DNA from 3 places in the Blautia sp. MSK.18.38 genome. Region 1 is predicted to be linked to each of the others. Evidence: predicted binding sites of a transcription regulator. Region 1 holds the regulator's gene; each other region holds the start of a gene.
What was found. The regulator Rex, encoded in region 1, represses fermentation and respiration genes when NADH is low (regulators of the CRP and FNR family bind a similar motif). The targets are predictions, from matches to a motif close to ATTGTTAANTANTTAACAAT.
Positions count from the first base shown of each region.

Region 2: NE638_RS11795 (iron-sulfur cluster assembly scaffold protein) is a predicted target of Rex. The motif match lies at 1,625-1,644, and genes of this name have one in related genera.
Region 3: pckA (phosphoenolpyruvate carboxykinase (ATP)) is a predicted target of Rex. The motif match lies at 2,580-2,599, and genes of this name have one in related genera.

Region 1 covers NZ_JANFYP010000009.1:49,844-57,358, reverse strand. Annotated here, with positions in the region: gene NE638_RS07435 (NAD(P)H-hydrate dehydratase) at 1-1,502, opposite strand, end outside; gene NE638_RS07430 (redox-sensing transcriptional repressor Rex) at 1,564-2,211, opposite strand; gene abc-f (ribosomal protection-like ABC-F family protein) at 2,426-4,342, shown strand; gene NE638_RS07420 (pyridoxamine kinase) at 4,373-5,239, opposite strand; gene pdxR (MocR-like pyridoxine biosynthesis transcription factor PdxR) at 5,332-6,648, shown strand; gene NE638_RS07410 (precorrin-8X methylmutase) at 6,645-7,286, opposite strand; gene NE638_RS07405 (cobyric acid synthase) at 7,289-7,515, opposite strand, start outside.
Region 2 covers NZ_JANFYP010000018.1:10,744-18,258, forward strand. Annotated here, with positions in the region: gene NE638_RS11790 (GGGtGRT protein) at 1-689, opposite strand, end outside; gene NE638_RS11795 (iron-sulfur cluster assembly scaffold protein) at 730-1,422, opposite strand; gene NE638_RS11800 (TraX family protein) at 1,669-2,406, shown strand; gene NE638_RS11805 (transferase) at 2,531-3,199, opposite strand; gene NE638_RS11810 (DNA topoisomerase) at 3,196-5,247, opposite strand; gene NE638_RS11815 (formate/nitrite transporter family protein) at 5,249-6,004, opposite strand; gene NE638_RS11820 (DUF3343 domain-containing protein) at 6,186-6,422, opposite strand; gene asd (aspartate-semialdehyde dehydrogenase) at 6,522-7,515, opposite strand, start outside.
Region 3 covers NZ_JANFYP010000016.1:78,852-86,366, forward strand. Annotated here, with positions in the region: gene NE638_RS11280 (cation diffusion facilitator family transporter) at 1-136, opposite strand, end outside; NiCo riboswitch at 337-517, opposite strand; gene pckA (phosphoenolpyruvate carboxykinase (ATP)) at 814-2,418, opposite strand; gene NE638_RS11290 (threonine/serine ThrE exporter family protein) at 2,740-4,068, shown strand; gene NE638_RS11295 (DUF4866 domain-containing protein) at 4,164-4,919, opposite strand; gene NE638_RS11300 (YoaK family protein) at 4,935-5,582, opposite strand; gene NE638_RS11305 (LysR family transcriptional regulator) at 5,749-6,627, shown strand; gene NE638_RS11310 (PRD domain-containing protein) at 6,656-7,483, opposite strand.

The DNA of each region.
Region 1 (7,515 bases):
TCTTCACCTATAGCTAATGCCTTGGGCAGATATTCTATGATATCTCCTGCCAGCATACTGCGCATTCCTTTTTCAGCGGCTGCAAGATCACCGCAAAGTCCGTGAAGATAAACACCTAACGCGGCCTTTAAAACCATGGGAGGCTGTTCCTCCGTTTTCAGATACATACATAACACTGCTGCCAGGATCCCGGAAAGCACATCTCCGCTTCCTGCAGTTGCCATTCCGGAATTACCGGAAAGATTCAGATACATCTGGCCTTTTTCATCTGCGATCACCGTACATGCATCCTTCAATACGCACACAGAGCCTGTTTCCGCAGCACATTTCAGTGCAGTATCTGCGATCTCATGCTGGATCTCCTGGATCGTTCTGCCACTGAGCCGGCTCATTTCTCCGATATGCGGTGTCAGGACTACATGCTCTCCCAGATACTGGTACCACTGTGGATGTGCAGCCAGAAGGTTCAGGCCGTCCGCATCCAGGATCAGCGGCTTTTTCTCCCGGGCAGCCGCCGTGAGAAACCACTGTTCTCTCTCACGGCTGGCCACTGATGTTCCAAGTCCCGGTCCGATCACGATCACATCACACCAGGATAGAAGCTGTTCATTGGATTCCTGATCAAAGCGGCTGCAGACCATAGCCTCCGGAAGGAGTATCTGCAGTGGGATCCTGTTGGCTTCCACAGTCTGGATCTTTACCATTCCCGCACCGGCACGAAGTGCTGCACTGGCGCTTAAATAAGCGGCTCCACACATTCCCTCACTTCCGGTCACAAAGAGCACTTTTCCGAAGGTACCCTTGTTTCCGCCGGGATCACGTTCCGGAAACAGCTTCAGATCTTTATTTTCCAGACAGGCGGCAGATGCAGTCACAGCTTCCTGCTCATAGATCCCGATATCGGCGGTAACGATCCTTCCTGCATACAGTCTTCCCGGATAAAAGCAAAGACCTCTTTTCCGGTAGGCAAATGTGACAGTCAGATCGGCGCTGAAGGCAATTCCCATTTCCAGGCCAGTATCTCCGTTCACTCCTGACGGGATGTCAACTGCAATCTTTTTGGCCCTCGCACTGTTCATCTCATGGATGATATCAGCATAATGCCCCTCGATCGGACGCGTCAGGCCTACCCCAAACACGGCATCTACTATAGTAGTATATTCACTCCACTGCGGGTTATTCACCTCCGGGACACGATAACCGGAAGCGATCTTATACTGAAGAGCTGTCTCTCTGGTCATTTTATCTTTGTTTCCGACCATATAAAACTCTACCCGGATTCCCTTCAGATGGAACAATCTGGCAACAGCGATACCGTCACCGCCATTATTTCCGCTTCCGCAGACTACCAGGATCCTTTCGTCCTTCTGGAGATACTTTTCTGTTTCCTCTACCACCTTCAGTGCCGCCCGCTCCATCAGAACCTCGGAGGGAACTCCGATCTCACGGATCGTTGTGGAGTCCAGATCCTTCATTTCTTTGCAGGTAACAAGCTTCTTCATTCTGTCTTCTGCCTCCCCTCTGTCATAGAGAAAGCTGCCGTTTCCGGCAGCTTAACAATTCTTACTTATCCACATGTTCCTGCCTGTATTTGCTGAGATTATAAGACAGTGTCATCAGACTCTCGGAAAGATGAACGTTCTCTACGATCACATCATCCGGTGTCTCAAGATCGAGATGTGCAAAATTCCAGATTGCCTTGATCCCGTTCTCCACCAGGATATCTGCCATTTCCTTGGCTTTATTCTTGGGAAGTGTCAGGATCGCGATCTCCACGTTATTCTCTCTCAGGAAAAACGGAAGCTCACTGAGCATCTGGATCTCAAGTCCACGGACTGCGATGCCCTCAAGCACAGGATTTACGTCAAAGATACCAACCAGCCTGAACCCGCGCTTCTCAAAATCCACATAATTGGCAAGTGCCTGTCCCAGATTACCGGCACCCAGGATGATCATCGGATGAACGGTATCCAGTCCCAGGATCTTACCGATCTCTGTATAAAGATAGTGTACATTATAGCCATACCCCTGCTGCCCAAAACCGCCAAAATTATTAAGATCCTGACGGATCTGAGAAGCTGTGGTATGCATCTTTTTACTTAATTCATTGGAAGAAATACGTTCTACATTATCTTCCATCAGCTCTCCTAAGTAGCGGTAATAGCGTGGCAGACGCTTAATCACCGCTTTCGAGATTTGTTTTGTCTCCACGATAGTTTTCCTCCTTACCTTACACTAGGTTAATTATAACGAATTGACATTTTCCTGTCAATTAAAGTTGTCTATTCTGTACAAATTTCTTTATAATTTTTCTAATAATTGATTTTTTCTTTGAAATCCCGGCAGTTTCCGTTATAATAGGTGGAGGATTTTTCCCTGTTCAGACATAAACAGGGGTGATTCTTTATACAGGAGGACAGTTTTTATGATTTTATCATGTCAGAATATATGCAAGGCCTTTGGCGAAAAAGTAATTTTAAATGATGCATCCTTTCACATTGAAGACCGTGAAAAGGCTGCTCTGATCGGATGCAATGGTGCAGGAAAGACCACACTGCTGCGTATCATCATGCAGGAGCTTTCTGCTGATTCCGGTACCGTGGTGCTTGCCCGGGATAAAAATATCGGCTATCTTGCCCAGTACCAGGATATCCACGGACATCATACCATCTACGAGGAGCTTCTTACCACCAAGCAGCACATCATCGATATGGAACGCCGTATCCGCAATATGGAACAGGAAATGAACACGGTGACCGGTGATGAGCTGAACCGTCTGATGGAAACCTATACCCGCCTGACCCATCAGTTTGAGCTGGAGAACGGATACGCTTACAAAAGTGAGCTGACCGGTGTCTTAAAGGGTCTCGGCTTCACGGAGGAAGATTATGACAAGCAGATCGAAACTCTTTCCGGCGGTCAGAAAACCCGCGTGGCGCTGGGCAAGATGCTTCTTTCCAAGCCGGATATCCTGCTTCTGGATGAGCCAACCAATCACCTGGATATGGAAAGCATCTCCTGGCTGGAAACTTATCTTCTGAATTATCCGGGAGCTGTTTTTATCGTCTCCCATGACCGTTATTTTCTGGATAAGGTAGTCACCAAGGTCATTGAGATCGAAGCCGGACAGACCCGCGTATACAGCGGCAACTACTCTGCCTATGCTCTCAAGAAGGCTCAACTTCGTGACGCACAGTACAAGGCATACTTAAATCAGCAGCGGGATATCAAGCATCAGGAAGCCGTTATCGCCAAGCTGAAATCCTTTAACCGTGAAAAATCCATCAAGCGTGCGGAAAGCCGTGAAAAAATGCTGGACCGTGTACAGAGGATCGAAAAGCCTCTTGAGCTCCAGGACCGGATGCGTATCTCGCTGGAACCACGGGTGTTAAGCGGAAACGATGTGCTCCACGTGGAAGCGCTTTCCAAGGCTTTTCCGGGACAGACCCTGTTCTCCGATATCTCCTTTGATATCAAACGCGGCGAGCGTGTGGCACTGATCGGAAACAACGGAACCGGAAAGACCACCATGCTGAAGATCATCAACGGTCTTATTGAGGCAGATGCCGGCAAATTTTCCCTTGGTTCCAAGGTGCAGATCGGTTATTACGATCAGGAACATCATGTTCTGCATATGGACAAGACGATTTTCCAGGAGATCTCCGATACTTATCCGACTCTCACAGAGACCGAGATCCGAAATATGCTTGCCGCATTTCTCTTTACCGGAGATGATGTTTTCAAGGAGATCTCCGCACTTTCCGGTGGAGAAAGAGGCCGTGTTTCCCTTGCAAAACTGATGCTTTCCGAAGCCAACTTCCTGATCCTTGACGAGCCTACCAATCATCTGGATATTGCCTCCAAGGAGATCCTGGAGGAAGCACTGGTCAGCTACACCGGTACAGTCCTTTATGTATCCCATGACCGTTACTTTATCAATCAGACTGCGACCAGGATCATGGAACTGACAAACCAGGCAGTGGTAAATTACATCGGTGATTATGATTACTATCTGGAAAAGAAGGAGGAGCTGACCAGTACCTATGCACCGGGAAGCACTTCTCCGGAGGCACCTGCCGAAGAAAAATCGGTTTCCGAGAACAAGCTTTCCTGGCAGCAGATGAAGGAAGAACAGGCAAAGAAACGAAAACGGGAAGCCGAGCTGAAAAAAGTCGAAGCCCGTATCGAAGAGCTGGAAACAAGAGACAGCGAGATCGACGAAACCATGGTCCTTCCGGATGTCTGCACCAATGTAGCGGAATGTACAAAGCTGAGCCGCGAAAAAGCAGCCATCGCTGAAGAACTGGAAGAGCTTTATGAAAAATGGGAAGAGCTGGCCTGACGGTCAGCTCTTTTTTATCCCCTCATGTTTTTATGGAAGCAGCATGCCGAGATGCTGTTCAAAGCATACACCATCGTTACGGTCTGTTCCTTCCTCCACCGCATCCCGGATCGATGCCGAGATAAAGTCCACGGCCAGCTCTGCACAGGTTTTCATGGAATATCTTTTTACCAGCCCTGCACTGAGCACGGATGCAAAAAGATCTCCTGTCCCGGAATAGCTTCCGCCAGATTTCTCTGCAAATACCCAGGAGCTGTTTCCGTTTTCCAGGACAAGATTTCCCATTTTCAGAGGCTGCCCCTCCTCCCTGTGATCCACTCCGGTGATCACAACGGCAGGAAGTGAAAATTTCCGGGCAAGTCCGCACCCGATCTCCCGGATCTCTTCCATCCGCCGGGCCTCTGATGCCTTTTGCAGTTCCTTCCAGATCTCCTCCATTTTTTCTTTTCCGTAGAGAAGAAGGAGGGCTTCCGTAAGGTTCGGTGTGATCACATAGGAACGACGTGTCAGTTCGCAGAACCGGCTGCGAAGCTCTTCTGTATAGATCGGATAAACCGCGCCGTCATCCCCCATCACCGGATCTGTAAGGATCAGAGTATCCTTCCCTGCAAACGCATCCATAAATTTCAGGATCCTGTCTGCCTGCTTATCGTCAGAAAGAAATCCTGTATAGATCCCATCCGGGAAAAATCCTCTTTTTTTCCACTGCTCCATATATGGTTCCATATGCTCTGTGAAATCCTCACAGAAATAACTTTCATAACCGGTCTGGTTGCTTAAAACAGCGGTGGGAAGTGGACACGCCTGGACTCCCATCACCGAGATCACCGGGATCGCTGCTGTCAGTGAACATTTCCCCAGCCCGGAAAGATCATTGATCACTGCTATTTTTTTCATGGTAATTCTCCAGTCTTGAGTTTTTTTCTGTAATATTATAGAATGAACTGTCAGGTTTACGCAATCATTTTTGGAAGGAAATCATCATACTTATGTTAAATATATCTGCAGAACACAAAAAAGAACACCTTTATCTGGAGGTTTATCACTATTACCGGAAGCTGATCCTGGAAGGCCGTCTCCTTCCCGGAAGCAAAATGCCCTCCCTCCGCAAATGCGCCCAGGAGCTGAAGCTGAGCCGTACCACCATCGAAAATGCCTATCTTCTGCTGGCAGCAGACGGCTATATCATCGCCAGGGCACAAAGCGGCTATTATGTCACCAGCATTGCTTCCAAGCAGCATCTGCTTCCCCCCGAAAAACAGGATAAGGATATCACGCCCTGCCTTTATGATTTTGCCTCTTCCGGTGTTGACCGGGAAAGCTTCCGTTTTGATCTGTGGCAGCGTTACATCAAAAGCGCCCTCCGCCAGGGCGAACGTATGCTTTCTTATGGCGAACCCCAGGGCGAAAGCGATTTCCGGGAGGTTCTCGCAGACTATATCCGGGAACGCAGAAATGTGATCTGCTCCCCGGATGACATTGTAGTAGGAGCCGGTCTCCAGCCCCTTCTCCAGATCCTCTGTCCTCTAATCCATGAACGGAAAACCGTTTCGTTCCCCACACCGTCCTTCACCACATGCAGCACCATCTTTCAGGATTACGGCTTTGATGTCCATTACCGGGACAAAAGCTGCGATGTGATCTATGTTTCTCCTGCTCACATGACGAAATGGGGCGAGATCATGCCGGTAAAACGACGCCTGGAGCTGATCCGTCATGCGGAGATCAATGACCATCTGATCATTGAGGATGATTTCGAAAACGAATTTGTTTATTTCCAGAAGCCGACACCTTCACTTTTCGGTCTTGCAGGTGGTGAAAACGTTGTCTATATCGGTTCCTTTTCCAGGCTGCTGCTGCCCTCCATCCGTGTCAGCTTCATGGTACTGCCACGCTCTCTCCGGGAAAAATATACAAAAAAAGCAGCCTTTTATAATCAGACTGCTTCCAAGGCAGAACAGATCGCGCTCTGCCAGTTTATCCGCGACGGGCATCTGGCTTCCCAGACTAGAAAGCTCCGCCGCCTTTATTCCCAGAAGCTGAAGGCTCTTTCCCAGGCTGTCCGGGAAACCTTCGGCCAGGACTGCCAGATTCAAACAGGAACCGCAGGAACCAGCCTTGCCCTTACTCTTCCCTGTTCTCTCACAGGCAGTGAACTGACAGACAGAGCCCGGAACCGTGGTCTGGGACTGGAGGTTCTCAGAGAAAACGGAGCCGAGGTCACCCTGGTCCTCTCCTGCTCCTCCATTCCATCCAAGGATTTTCTGCCTGCCTGTCAGCTTCTGAAGGAGGTTACCGGCTCCTAATCTCTCCGGTTATCGATCATGTAGAGCAGGGCATTTACAATGCACGCAGCAATATTGCTTCCACCCTTGCGTCCTTTTGCCACAATATAAGGCACATCTGCGTGCATGATTAGCTCCTTGGACTGCACAACATTCACAAAGCCTACCGGCACACCAATGATCAGCTCAGGAGAAAGCTTTCCGTTCTCAATAAGCTCATAAAGACGTACCAGTGCGGTAGGTGCGTTTCCAATGGCAAAGATCAGCTTTTTATCCATCTCTGCTGCCTTGTCCATGCTGGCTGTGGCTCTGGTAGTCCCGTTCTTTTTTGCAAGGGCAGCCACATCCTCATCGGACATGAAGCAATAAGCCTCACCGCCGTAGCGGGCAAGTGCACGCTTGTTGATCCCGGCCTTTGCCATCTGGGTATCTGTGACGATACAGGCACCGTTGCGAATGGCGTCCATGGCTATCTCCACTGCCCCCTCCGAGAAGCAGAGATTTTTTGCATAATCAAAATCTGCGCTTGTGTGGATGCAGCGTTTTACGATCAGCTCTGTTCCCGGGATCAGGGGAGTATCCCCCAGCTCTTCTGTGATGATCTCAAAGCTTCTTTTTTCGATCTCCATGGGTTTTACATTTTCAAGCTCAACTTTCATTTCTATTCTTCCTCCGTAATCCCGTTTTCCAGTATCTCATAGATTTTTTTCATATCCAGATGCTTCCGCAACTCTGCAGCCAGGATATCATACTGCTGTTCCTTAAATGCCGCAAAATCCACGCCTGTCATATTTTCCACATCAATACCTTTTTTCTCACCGATCACGCGAATGATCGCCTCTGCAGATGCTTCCTTATCGAAAACGCCATGGATATAGGTTCCGCACA
Region 2 (7,515 bases), on a different contig from region 1:
TTCGTGGAGTTTCCTGTGATGGAAACGTCAACGCCCTCTTTCCACATGATCGCAACACCTTCCGGAACGCTGTTAGCGCCGTAGCAGTTAACCTTTGCACGAAGTCCCTCTGAATAGGATTTACGGAATACTTCCTTAACCTCGTTCTTATATGGATCATACTCTGTCTCTACATATGTAAAGCCGTTGATACGGGAGATGATCTGAGCAGCGTCTTTTCCAAGACCGTTCAGGATAACACGAAGAGGTTTTTTACGAACCTTGTTTGCTTTCTCTGCGATACCGATCGCACCCTCAGCTGCTGCGAAAGACTCATGTCCTGCAAGGAAGCAGAAGCAGTCTGTCTCTTCCTCAAGGAGCATCTTTCCAAGGTTTCCATGTCCAAGACCTACTTTACGTGTGTCTGCAACGGATCCCGGGATACAGAAAGCCTGAAGGCCTTCTCCGATAGCTGCTGCTGCATCAGCGGCTCTTCTGCAGCCTTTTTTGATCGCGATAGCTGCACCTACTGTGTAAGCCCAGCAAGCGTTCTCGAAGCAGATCGGCTGAATGCCTTTGATCTGATCGTAAACGTTCAGTCCTGCGTCTTTAGTGATTTTCTCAGCTTCTTCGATAGAAGCGATTCCATAGCTGTTTAAAACAGAATTGATCTTGTCAATTCGTCTCTCATATGATTCAAATAAAGCCATTTCCTGTAACCTCCTGATATTTTCACCTTACGAAGTGTAATTACTCTTTTCTTGGGTCGATGATCTTAACAGCATCTGCAACACGGCCGTACTGACCTTTTGCTTTCTCCCATGCTGTGTTCGGGTCATCACCTTTCTTAATGAAGTCAGTCATTTTTCCAAGGCTTACGAACTGATATCCGATGATCTCATCGTTCTCATCAAGAGCGATACCTGTAACATAACCCTCAGCCATCTCAAGGTAACGAGGTCCTTTTTTCAGAGTTCCATACATTGTACCAACCTGAGAACGAAGTCCTTTTCCAAGGTCCTCAAGACCAGCGCCTACTGCAAGTCCGTCCTCGGAGAATGCAGACTGGGAACGTCCGTAAACGATCTGAAGGAAAAGCTCTCTCATAGCTGTATTGATTGCATCACATACAAGGTCTGTGTTCAGCGCCTCCATAACGGTAAGTCCTGGAAGGATCTCAGAAGCCATAGCTGCAGAATGAGTCATTCCTGAACATCCGATTGTCTCAACAAGTGCCTCCTGGATGATTCCCTCTTTAACGTTAAGGGAAAGCTTGCAAGCACCCTGCTGCGGAGCACACCAGCCAACACCGTGTGTAAATCCGGAGATATCCTTTACTTCTTTTGCCTGAACCCATTTTGCTTCTTCCGGGATCGGAGCGGCACCATGATGTACGCCCTGTGCCACTGGACACATTTCTTCTACTTCGCGTGAATAAATCATTTTAAAACTCCTTTCAAGTATAGATTGACCGATGTTATTGAGAAAAAAAGTTCGATAACACCCTACGGCTATTTTCTCACAAAACCTTTGTTTCGTCCAGTCATATTTGATAAAATTTTGCCATAAAACGCATAATATTGGTAGTTATTCCGGCAGTATTGCATGCCTAACTGTCAAATATTTCTGGCAACTACTGTATGTATGTGATAATATATTAGCAAGTTTAACCTTGGAGGTATATTTTTCATGAATGCATCTGTGGATTCTGTTTTTCCAGAAAAATACCGCATTCTCAGCGGAAGCGCTCTGAAGATGATCGCGGTCATCACCATGCTGATCGATCATATCGGAGCTGTGCTGCTCAGTATGTATCAGCCTGCACAGAAAATCCTGTTTACACTTTTCGGCAGAGAATATACTGTATATCTTATTTTCCGCGATATCGGAAGAGCTGCTTTTCCCATCTTCTGTTTTCTCCTGCTGGAAGGCTTCCGGCATACACGGAGCCGGTTCCTCTATGGAAGAAATCTCCTTCTTTTTGCGCTGCTCTCAGAAATTCCGTGGAATCTGATGTTTACAAATACGCTGCGTTACGAAAGACAAAATGTGTTTTTTACGCTTTTCCTCGGATATCTGGCCTTTTGTGCCATCGAATATTTCCAGACCAGACCTTCGATGCAGCTTCTCTGCATCCTGGGACTGCTTGTTGTTTCCATTTTTCTGAAAGCAGACTATGGATGGCGGGGGTATATCTTCCTGCTGATCATATACTATATGCGAAACGATAAACCAGGCCAGGCAATCCTCGGAAGCTGCTGGCTTTACTATGAATGGAGAGCCTCCTTTGCCTTTCTGTCCATTAACCTGTACAATGGAAAAAGAGGCTTCATCCGCGGAAAATCAGCAAAATATTTCTTTTACTGGTTTTACCCAGTCCATATTATAGAACTGGTCATACTTCGACAGCTTTTGTTTTTATCTTAATCACGCCCGCTCCCAGTCGGTTCATCCTTCCACGACCAATACTGTTGCATCCATCACCCCATCAAAAAAAAGCTGCACTCTCTCAAAAGTGCAGCCTAAATGCGTGTCCAGAAGAATCTGTTTCTTATTTTTTCTTTACGATTTCTTTTGCATTTTTATAAATGGAATCTGCAGGAACACATCCACGTACCGGTGACAGCGGGTAAATATTAGAATTCCGTCCGATCACAGTACCTGGATTCAGCACAGAACCACATCCGACTTCAACATGATCTCCGAGCATCGCTCCGAATTTCTTAAGACCGGTTTCGATCTTTTCATCCCCGTCTTTTACGACAACCAGCTTCTTGTCTGATTTTACGTTGGAACAGATCGATCCGGCACCCATGTGGGACTTATATCCCAGCACAGCATCTCCAACATAATTATAATGAGGAACCTGAACCTTGTTAAACAGCACTGCATTCTTAAGCTCTGTGGAATTTCCCACAACTGCGCCCTCACCAACGATAGCCTTGCCGCGGATAAATGCACAGTGGCGCACCTCGGCGTCTCTGCCAATGATAGCCGGTCCGGTGATACTTGCAGTCGGCGCAACTGTAGCGGATCTTGCGATCCATACATTTTCGCCCTTCTCCTCATATTCAGAAGGATCCAGTGTTTTTCCCAGCTTGATAATGAAATCTCCGATCTCCGGAAGAACCTCCCACGGATAGGTTTTCCCCTCAAAAAGCTCTGCTGCAATGGTCTCATTCAGATCCAGCATATTGCTGATAGTAAAATCTTTCATCATGATGATTTCTTTCCTCCCTGTCTGGAAGCTCGCTCCGGCTTCCTGTAGTTTACAGCGGCCACATCAAAAAACTGCCGCAGGTTATACTGATAATTGCTTGCCTCCACCTGCCGGGTACGTACCCGCACAAAATGCTCCAGCTTGTCCATATATTCCTGTTCCGTGATGCTGCCCTCTGCCACATAGGTGAGCCCCTTTTCCCAGCTTGCCGTAAGCTCCGGGTTCAGAAGCTGCCGGATAGAACAATTTACCACATCAAAGATCATTTCCCCAAGAAGCGTTGGAGTGATCACCTGGGTCTTTTTGTTCAGTGCCAGATATTTGATGTTAAAAAGCTTCTTCAGGATCTCGGCACGGGTAGCACTGGTGCCGATCCCGCTTCCTTTGATCTGGGCTCGAAGCTCCTCATCCTCGATCAGCTGTCCTGCATTTTCCATGGCAAGAATCATGGAACCGGAATTGTATCGTTTGGGCGGTGAAGTCTCACCCTCCTTGACACTCAAACCGTTCACAGGAAGTATATCACCCTTTTTCAGCTTCTGCAACGCCTCCAGGAGCACAGTATCACAGGAAACCTCGTCTTCCTCTCCATTTCTGTTTTTCTCACTGTCTGAAGCCCTTTTCCGCGAAAAAGAATTCGTGGCGATCTTCAGATAGCCTTCTTCTTTGAGAACCTTAAAGGATGAAAAGAATGCCTCGCCGTCCAGCTTCGTCACAAGACTCACCTTCTGATAAACGGCCGGCGGATAAAAAATACACAAAAATCTCCGTACAATGGTCTCGTACACACGCTGTGCAGTAAGAGACACGCTTCCAAGCGCATTCAATCCCTGACCGGTAGGAATGATCGCGTAATGGTCTGTGATCTGCTTGTCATTCACATATCTGGTCTTTGCAATGCTTTTCCAGGATTCCATCCCCAAAACCTCTGCCGCCGCAGCACCGGCCTGCTGATAATTTCGAAGACCGGATATATTCTTGTATATCTCCTTGGCCACTGCCGTGGAAAGAACTCTGGCATCCGTTCTCGGATAAGTCACCAGCTTCTTCTCATAAAGCTCCTGTACGATCCGGAGTGTCTCGTCCGGACTGATCTTAAACAGCTTTGAGCACACATTCTGAAGCTCCGCCAGGTTAAAAAGAAGCGGCGGATTTTTGTTTTCTTTTTTTCGTTCCACCTTTTCCACAATACAGGAAAGGGGCTGATTCACCATCAGCTGATCGATCAGCATCTGTGCATGCTCTTTTTTCCTGAAGCCGTTTTCTTTATAAAGATACGGGGACTGGAAATACCGGCTGCCTTCCACAGCCCTCCATTCACCGTCAAAATTTTCGCCTGCAAGTCCAATGCTGCCAAGGACACGGTAGAAGGGTGTCTTCACAAAGACACGGATCTCCCGTTCTCTCCGCACCACCATGCCAAGAACACAGGTCATCACACGCCCAACTGCAATGGCCTGATATTTGGAATGGAGATAATTGGTGACACTGCTTCCGTAGCGCAAGGTCAGAACTCTGGAAAAATTGATTCCCATAAGATAATCTTCCTTTGCGCGGAGATACGCAGATGCTGCCAGATTATCATACTCCGAGATATCCTTCGCTTCACGGATCCCTCTTAAGATTTCTTCCTCTGTCTGGGAATCGATCCACACACGTTTCTGGACTTTTCCCCTTACTCCTGCCATCTGGGCTACCAGACGGTAGATATATTCACCCTCACGTCCGGAGTCGGTACACACATAAATGGTATCCACATCCGGCCGGTTCAGCAGTCCTTTTACGATCTCGAACTGCTTTTTGACCCCGGGGATCACTTCATATTTAAATTCGCGCGGCAAAAAAGGCAGGGTATCAAAACTCCACCTTTTAAACTTGATATCATATTTTTCGGGATAGCTCATGGTAACCAGGTGTCCTACACACCAGGTTACCACAGAATCATCAGATTCCAGATATCCGTCTTTTCTCTGACCGTTGATCTTCAAAGCCTTCGCAAATTCCTGTGCCACGCTGGGCTTCTCCGCTATGTATAAAGCCTTTGCCATACTATTTATCTGCACTCATCTTTCTAAGCGGCCATGCCAGAAGCACAGCTCCGCCAACTATATTTCCCAGTGTTACGATCACCATGCTTTTAAGCATAGCGCCGACAGACAATCCTGGCACCATACAGAATGCAACTGTAAAAATACCCATATTTGCAATACAATGCTCAAATCCGCTGACAACGAAACCTGAAATACAGATCACGATCATCAGGAACTTGCCCGACTCACTCTTCAGCTTAATGCCGCAGAGAACAGCAAGACAGACGAAGAAATTACAAAGTACCGCACGGAAAAACATCTGTCCTGCCGGAATACTCAGTTTTCCGTTTATAAATCCTGCAAAATAATCTGCTGTACCGGACGCTCCGGCACCTGCAAAGATCAGCGCCAGGATCAGGCATCCCACAAAATTGCCGATGTAACTGATTCCCCAGACCTTGCCTACGTCTTTCCATGATACGCTCTTGTCATACGCACCAAAAGCCATTACCAGATTGTTACCGGTAAACAGCTCTCCTCCTACCATTGCGATCAGCAGGACCGCAATAGAGAACACGATGGCTCCAAGGAATTTCCCCCATTCCGGGAATGTCTTGGAAAATACATTTCCAACAACGTTACTGTAGATCATCGCCACATCAATAAAAAATCCGGCCATGATCGCCCGCATAAAGAATTTTCCGAAATTGCTGTTCAGTAAGTTTATCTTACCCTTCGCAGCGGTTGACAGTTTCTCTACATCCTCCCTGTTCATAAATAGCACCTCCACATATTTTTAGCAAGCGTGGCACTTTGTTGCTGCTTCTTTGTTCACAGCAACACGCTTTCCGGAAATCTGCTTGTTATATTGTAACACTTTACCAATTATTTAACAATAAAAATGCGAAAATTTTCAAAAATTTCCGTTTTGTTACATACAACAAACAATATCCGTTTTATACCAGAACACGATAGATGCCATCCCAGGCCAGTTCCTTTTTTTTCAGGAATTTTTCTGTTTCCTCCTCTGATTGCTCCACGCATTTCCATGCCAGTCCGCACTGGGCACTGATCTCTGAAGGGATCGGGATCAGCCTTCCCGGAAATTCGGATTCCTTGGCCGTTCTTTCCATTTTCATGGCAGCCGTGGTTGTGGGAAATGTCACAACTGTAGTAATTACTTTTCTGCGCATATCTCCTTTGTTCCTTCCACATACGCAAAAACAGGACACCGGAAAAACCGATATCCCGTTTCTGATGATTTTCTTTATTTCCTGTAAAGGATCCAGTTCTTATTTAGCCTGGATATATCCTTTCGCTTTCAGAGTTTCTGCACAGAGAACTGCTCCGCCTGCGGCACCTCTTACTGTGTTATGGGAAAGTCCGATGAACTTGTAATCATAAACAGTATCCTCACGAAGACGTCCTACAGATACTCCCATTCCATTCTCATAGTTTACATCCATCTGTACCTGCGGACGGTTGTCCTCCTCAAGATACTGGATGAACTGCTTCGGAGCGCTTGGAAGCTCAAGCTCCTGCGGAAGTCCCTTAAACTCAACCAGCTTCTGGATCAGCTGCTCTTTGGTAGGTTTCTTGCGGAATTTAACGAATACAGCTGCTGTATGTCCGTTGAGGACCGGAACACGTACACACTGGCATGTGATGACAGGTGTGGTAGCCGGAACGATCACGCCGTCCTCGATCTTGCCCCAGAGTCTTAATGGCTCCTTCTCACTCTTCTCTTCCTCACCACCGATGTACGGAATGATGTTGTGCTCCATCTCCGGCCAGTCCTTGAAGGTTTTTCCTGCTCCGGAAATAGCCTGGTATGTAGTGGCAACTACTTCATACGGCTCGAACTCTTTCCATGCGGTAAGTACCGGAGCGTAGCTCTGGATAGAGCAGTTCGGTTTAACAGCTACAAAGCCGCGTTTTGTTCCGAGACGTTTCTTCTGGAATTCGATAACCTCGAAGTGCTCCGGATTGATTTCCGGAACTACCATCGGAACGTCCGGTGTCCAGCGGTGTGCGCTGTTGTTGGACACAACCGGTGTCTCTGTCTTTGCATATTCTTCCTCGATCGCCTTGATCTCATCCTTAGTCATATCAACTGCGGAAAATACAAAGTCAACAGTAGCTGCAACCTTCTCAACCTCGTGGATATCCATAACAACCAGCTTCTTTACTGCCTCCGGCATCGGAGTATCCATTTTCCATCTGCCGCCTACAGCCTCCTCGTAGGTCTTGCCTGCGCTTCTCGGGCTTGCCGCTACAGTAACCACC
Region 3 (7,515 bases), on a different contig from region 1:
CTGCGATCAGTTTAAATACAGATAATAAAAGGTTTACCAGAATACTGATCCCGGATACCTTCATTGCTGTCTGCTGTTCCCATGAAGCTGTTTTTTCTGTATCATGTATAATTGTTTTGTTTTCTGTGTGTTCCATAAACAGAATCTCCTTTTAAATATATGATCAGGTTCTTCTTATGGCACAACATTTTCCGTGAAAAAACCGGCGGTTCCTTCACTACTCGCTGCAGTGCGATTTTCCGCCGGTGTTCTTTCTTTTCTGTATAGGGATATCCCAGCTTCTACCTTCTGTTCCATCCATATTTTGCAGTAAAAAAGACATACCTGCGAAACATACACTGTCCCGCAGATATGTCTGAAAGCAAAGTCACATTCTGCTTCACCTCATATTCTGTGAATGCAGGTTCTTTGCAATTACGTTTAAATCCATATCCGCTGCCGCTTCCTGCGGCCCGGCCCCATGCCTTCGATAAATATTTTCGATTCCGAAAAGCATCGCCTGCTCAGTTTGTACTGTTGATCTCGCATCCTGTTCGAATGTAATGCAGTGCAAAGAGAATTTTTACAGTCTTACGGGTCTCCCGCTTAACTTCTCAGAAAGGATACACCATATGTCCTCTGTTAGTCAAGCCAAAGTTTTTTATTTTACAGGTAGATATCTTCAACTTTCTGTTTATTCCATGTCTGGAAACATGCTTCGCACTGCACAGTTCTATATCAAATAATAGATCCTCAGTTGTTTGTCAAAAAACCGGGAGCGGATAAATCCGCTCCCGGTTAAGTCTACGATCTGTATTCAGTTGGAATGACTGATTATGCCTGCGGGCCGGCTGCAACGAGTGCTTTACCAGCTGCATTTCCTTCATATTTAGCAAAGTTCTTAACGAATCTTGCAGCAAGATCTTTAGCCTTTGTCTCCCACTCTGCAGCATCTGCATATGTGTCACGTGGGTCAAGGATTGCAGGATCTACGCCCGGAAGCTCTGTCGGAACCTCGAAGTTGAAGAATGGGATTTTCTTTGTCGGAGCTTTAAGGATAGATCCGTCAAGGATAGCATCGATGATACCACGAGTATCTTTGATGGAGATACGTTTTCCAGTTCCATTCCATCCTGTGTTAACGAGGTATGCTTTCGCACCGCTCTTCTCCATTCTCTTAACGAGCTCCTCAGCATATTTTGTCGGATGAAGCTCAAGGAATGCCTGTCCGAAGCATGCGGAGAATGTAGGAGTAGGCTCTGTGATTCCACGCTCTGTACCAGCAAGTTTAGCTGTGAATCCGGAAAGGAAGTAGTACTGTGTCTGCTCCGGTGTCAGGATAGATACTGGAGGAAGTACGCCGAATGCATCTGCGGACAGGAAGATAACCTCTTTCGCTGCCGGTGCAGAAGATACAGGGCGAACAATGTTCTCGATGTGGTTGATCGGGTAGGAAACACGTGTGTTCTCTGTTACGCTCTTGTCAGCGAAGTCGATCTTGCCCTCAGCATCAAGTGTTACGTTCTCAAGAAGAGCGTTTCTCTTGATCGCATTGTAGATGTCCGGCTCAGACTCTTTGTCAAGGTTGATAACCTTAGCGTAGCATCCACCCTCGAAGTTGAATACTCCGTTGTCATCCCAGCCATGCTCGTCATCACCGATCAGAAGACGCTTAGGATCTGTGGAAAGTGTTGTCTTACCTGTTCCGGAAAGACCGAAGAAGATTGCTGTGTTCTCTCCGTTAAGGTCTGTGTTTGCAGAGCAGTGCATGGAAGCGATGCCCTTCAGCGGCAGATAGTAGTTCATCATGGAGAACATACCTTTCTTCATCTCTCCGCCGTACCATGTATTAACGATAACCTGCTCACGGCTTGTAATGTTGAACATTACAGCTGTCTCAGAGTTAAGTCCTAATTCTTTGTAGTTCTCAACTTTAGCCTTGGATGCGTTGTAAACAACGAAATCCGGCTCAAAGTTCTCAAGCTCCTCAGCTGTCGGCTGAATGAACATGTTTGTTACGAAGTGTGCCTGCCATGCAACCTCAACGATGAAACGGATAGCCATACGTGTGTCTTTGTTAGCTCCGCAGAATGCATCTACTACGAAAAGTTTCTTGTTGGAAAGCTCCTTCTTGGCAAGATCTTTAACTGCATTCCATGCTTCCTGAGTTGCCGGATGGTTATCGTTCTTGTACTCATCGGATGTCCACCAAACTGTGTCCTTGGAGTTCTCATCCATAACGATATATTTGTCTTTAGGGGAACGTCCTGTGTAGATACCTGTCATTACATTGACAGCACCAAGCTCACTGACCTGACCCTTCTCAAATCCTTCAAGCTCCGGTTTGGTCTCTTCCTCAAATAATGTCTCGTAGGAAGGATTGTACACGATCTCAGTTGTTCCGGTAATACCATACTTTGTTAAATCGATTTTTGCCATCTTAACATTTACCTCTCTTCTTTAATAGTAATTATGATAGCCACCTACTGCTGCAGGTTTTTGTCATCCTGCCATAGGAATTGGTCATTCCAACATCCCTATCCACAATTATACATAAATTGTACGTAAAAGCAACCAAAAAAATTCATTTTCCGCAAAAAAATGATAAATCTTTAACAGTGACGTTTTGGTACTGTCAGATTTTACTCCATCTATACTTGACTTTTTCAGAATAATGGCTACAATATATCTGATTATAGTTATTATATATATTTATAATAGTAACTATATGATTTTAATATATAGAAAGAAGTGATTTCTATGTCAGATATTCTGATCAAACGTAATCATATGGAAATCCCTTGGCACAACTACGTAAGTACCAGGAACAGCCAGCCCATTACAGAAGCTTCTCTTTCCGAAAAAGCTTCCCTGATCGGCCGTACAGGCATGATGCTTCTCTCCTGTGGGACCGGTGCCTGGCGGGTACGGAGTTCCATGAATACATTGTCAGAAGCACTTGGTATCACCTGTTCCGCAGATATCGGACTGATGTCCATAAGCTACACCTGCTTTGACGGTGAGAGCAGTTTTTCCCATGCACTTAGTCTGACTACCACCGGCGTAAATACTTCCAGACTGAACAGGCTGGAACATTTTGTCAGTGATTTTCCTGCGGAGGGTATCCATATGAGCGGTGAAGCACTGCACAGTCAGTTAGATGAGATCGAGCGGATCCACGGGCTTTATTCCCCTGCCGCCCTGGGACTGGCTTCTGCACTGGCCTGTGGTGCATTTACTTTTCTTCTGGGCGGTGGCCCGCTGGAAATGATCCTGGCTTTTGCAGGCGCAGGCATCGGAAACGCCATCCGCTGCAAGCTTGGCAAGCATCATTTTACTCTGTTTATGTGCATTGCAGTTTCTGTTTCCTCCGCCTGTCTTGTATATGCAGGCTTCCTGAAGCTGGCAGAGCTTCTGTTCCACATTTCCGTCCAGCATGAGGCCGGGTACATCTGTTCCATGCTGTTTATCATTCCGGGCTTTCCGTTTATCACAAGCGGGATCGACCTTGCCAAGCTGGATATGCGTTCCGGTCTGGAACGACTGGCCTACGCCATTATTGTTGTAATGGTGGCTGCTGTCTCTGCCTGGCTGATGGCACTGCTTCTTCATCTGAAGCCTGTGGATTTCCTGCCTCTGGAGCTTTCGGCAGCTCAGAGGATCCTGTTCCGGCTTCTGGCAAGCTTCTGCGGGGTATTCGGCTTTTCGGTCATGTTCAACAGCCCTGTCCGTCTAGCCGCAGCTGCCGCATTCATCGGCGCACTGTCCAACACTTTACGTCTGGAGCTTGTTGATCTTGCCGGTTTCCCACCTGCTGCCGCGGCTTTTTTCGGAGCACTGACAGCCGGACTTCTGGCCTCCCTCATTAAAACCAAAGTGGGATATCCCAGGATTTCCATTACCGTACCATCCATTGTGATCATGGTTCCCGGACTTTATCTCTACCGGGCAATCTACAATCTGGGAATCATGTCCCTGAATGTTTCCGCCTCCTGGTTTGCAGCTGCGATTCTGATCATCGTTGCTCTTCCCCTGGGCCTTATTTTCGCCAGGATCCTTACGGACAAAATGTTCCGCTACTGCACCTAATTGGCATACAAAAAGGACTGCTTTCTGTAGCTTCCGGTCATCAGCTATCCTTCTGATAACCGGAGCAATACAAAAGCAGTCCTTTTTTGTACATTCTATTTCATTACGATCTCATCCGCGATCCCGATCATTTTTTCCAAGCGGTCCGCAAATTTATGGATGGGGAGAAAAACGCCCAGTCCGTCATAACGTTTTCCACCATCCTCCACAGAATCCTGCCCATAATATACAAAGGCTCTTGGAAGCTTCTTCTGAATTGCCATCATGATATCCCATACAGCCGCATAGGCCTGTGCCTCCGTTTCCTTTTCCCTTACGCTGTCCGGAAGCTCATACACCAGCAGCACACCGATATGTTCGCCCATTTTGTACTCTTCTACTTCCATGGTATCTTCATCATAGGCATGGCGCTTCCGGTAGCCATACGCCAGATACATCTTTACGCCCTGCTTCTCCCTGTATATCCTGCGGAACCGGTCGTAATCCCTATCACTTACATGAATTCCCTTTTCCCGCAGAAAATTTCCTTTTTCATCTGTGAGAAACACCGGATTCTCCTGTCCATCTGCATTGAACCTGAACGGTGCCAGAAAAGAATTTCGCAGAAGATCAAACATACTGTTCTGGCAGATCGCCATAAGGAGAGCTGTCAGATCACGGTTTTTATATGCGTCCAGCAATGCATAGGCGAATTTTTCCGGAGGAAGATATCCGCATTCTATGTCTGTATCCGCATCCATGGATTCATAGAAGGTCTCCGTCAGCCGTCTGCACGCCTCCGGATCCTTCAGGATCTTTTCAAATAAAAGCTCCGCCTTTTCCTCTCTTGGGAATAATGTGCTGTTTTCCACAATTCCTCACCCTTTCTAATCTCTATGTTTACTGGAAAACATCAGAATAAAGCTGATCAGAAGCAAAACATCCGATACCCAGATTGCCGGGATCCCCAGCCTCATGGACAGATTTCCTCCGCCACCGGCTCCAATGGCAAAAAAGAAAATTATTCCGAAATAATAAAGAGCCTGCTTCAGCTGTTCCGGACGTTTTTCACGACAATACACGGACAACGCCGCCGTGCCGCTTCGTAAATTTCCGATGCACATAGTGCTTGCATAGGAATAACCGCCCACCTTCCGGAAGGTCTGTACCTGCATGGCGCAGGAAAAGGATACCAGTACGGTTGCCAGCATATCCAATTCTCCCGGCATAAATCCCACCACAAAAAGGATCAGGATCTCGATCAGCAGGATCATCTGCCTCCAGTGAAGTTTTTTTGCATATTTAAAGGTACTCTGGATCCGCTCCGCCGCTACAACACCAATGGCAAAGGCTAAAACAGGAAACAGATACCTTAAACCGTCTCCCCACTGTCCTGTCATAAAATTATGGCTCATCAGAACCACGTTGCCTGTCTGGGCGTTGGAAAACACCTCATCTCTTGTAAAGTATGTGTAGGCATCCTGAAATCCGCCGGACATTGCCAGAAATACACTTGTTATAAAAGCTTCTGACATCTGCCGGTCCGCATTTTGCAGCTTTCCGCCTCCTGAAACCACTCTAAATCACTCCTGTCATTGATTTTTTTCCTCGGGTGTATTATAGTTTGCTCAGAAGCAAATGTAAAAAGTATTATTAATATCGTAAACATATTAAAATCATATCACAGGATGGAGACAATACATGATCACTTACGACTACTACCGGATCTTTTATTATGTAGCCCAGTATAAGAGCTTTACCAAGGCAGCAAGAGCTCTTCACAACAACCAGCCAAATATCACCCGCTGTATGAACAACCTGGAGCAGGAGCTGAAATGTACGCTCTTTCTCCGCTCCAACAAGGGAATCGCACTTACACCGGAAGGCCGCCAGCTTTATGAACACGTTGCCCTGGCTTTTGAGCAGCTGTCCATCGGCGAGGAGGAAATCCGCCAGAACGGAGAGCTGGAGCATGGTCTGGTTTCCATCGGCGCCAGCGAAAATGCCCTGCGTCTGATCCTTCTGGAAAAGCTGGAGCTGTTCCGCGAGCAATATCCCCATGTTCGCCTGCGCCTCTTTAACCATTCTACTCCTCAGGCAGTACAGGCACTGAAAAATTATGCGGTGGATTTCGCTATTGTCACTACTCCGATCTCCATCCGCAAGCCTTTACAGAAAAAAAGTCTCCTGCGTTACCGGGAAATTCTTGTATGCGGAAGCAAATATAAGGATCTGACCACTGCCCCTATCAGCATCCATGAGCTTCAGGATCTGCCCTTTGTAGGTCTTGCGGAAGGGACCAGCACTAGAGAAATGTATATGAATTACTTTATGGAAAACCGTGTTTCTTTTCATCCTGACATCGAGGCAGCAACTACAGACCAGGTCCTTCCCATGATCGTCCACAATCTGGGAATCGGCTTTTACCCCGAGCCCCTTGCCCGGGAAGTGATCAATGACGGGAAGATTTTTGCCCTTCAGCTTAAGGAGCCGCTCCCTCAGAGAGAGGTCTGCTTAGTCACAAACAGCAGTACTGCCATGAGTACTGCTGTCAAAAAAGCTATTGAATTTATTGTGTAAATCCCTGAGGCGGATCAGCCATTTACATTTATTGTTCCACTGTCCGCTCAATATGCATGGCAAGATAACCAATTTCAATAGGATCCAGCTCTTTACCCAGGCTTTTGCCCAGGCTCTCACAGACATCCTCCGCGATCCTGTAGGATTCCGGATATTTTTCTTCTATATATTCATTCATATCCAGCTTCAGTGTCTCCCCTGTGGAGACACGGGCTACCATATATTTGATATGGTTCATCATACGGTTGTAGGACAGGGAGATCACATCGATCTTTCTTCCTGTGGCCATCTCGATCATGGCGATGCATTCCCGTACCGTTCTTGCTGTCTGCATGGCAACAGACACCTTTTCATCTCCAAGTGCTGAGTGAATATGAAGTGCCACATATCCCACCTCATGCTCGTCGATTTCAATATCCATCCGCTCCTTCAGGATCTTCTTCAATACCTCCGCCACCTTGAATTCGCTGTAAAAAAGCACCTTGATATCATCCGTCAGAGGATTGCTGATCTGCTCATGATTCCGGATACGTCCCACTGCAAAGGAAATATGATCAGCAAGGGGAAACAGGATCCTTCTGTCTATGGTATCCCCAAAGGTCTTCTCAGCTTCTCTCAATATCTCATCTGCGATCTCCAGAAATTCCGGTGCTATGCTCTTTGCCAGTTCTTTTGCTGAGCCACGTTCTGTCTCCTGAGCCAGCCTGTAAATAGTACAGTCTGCCGGAGCCTCAAAACGCTGGCTGACCTTCTTTCCAAATCCCACACCTTTTCCCAGAAGTACATATTCCTGGTTTTCTTCCATATTTATGGCAATGATGCCGTTATTGTTCAATACCTTGCTCACTCTGTACATCTTTTTCCCCACCATTTTTATATATCCTGCTG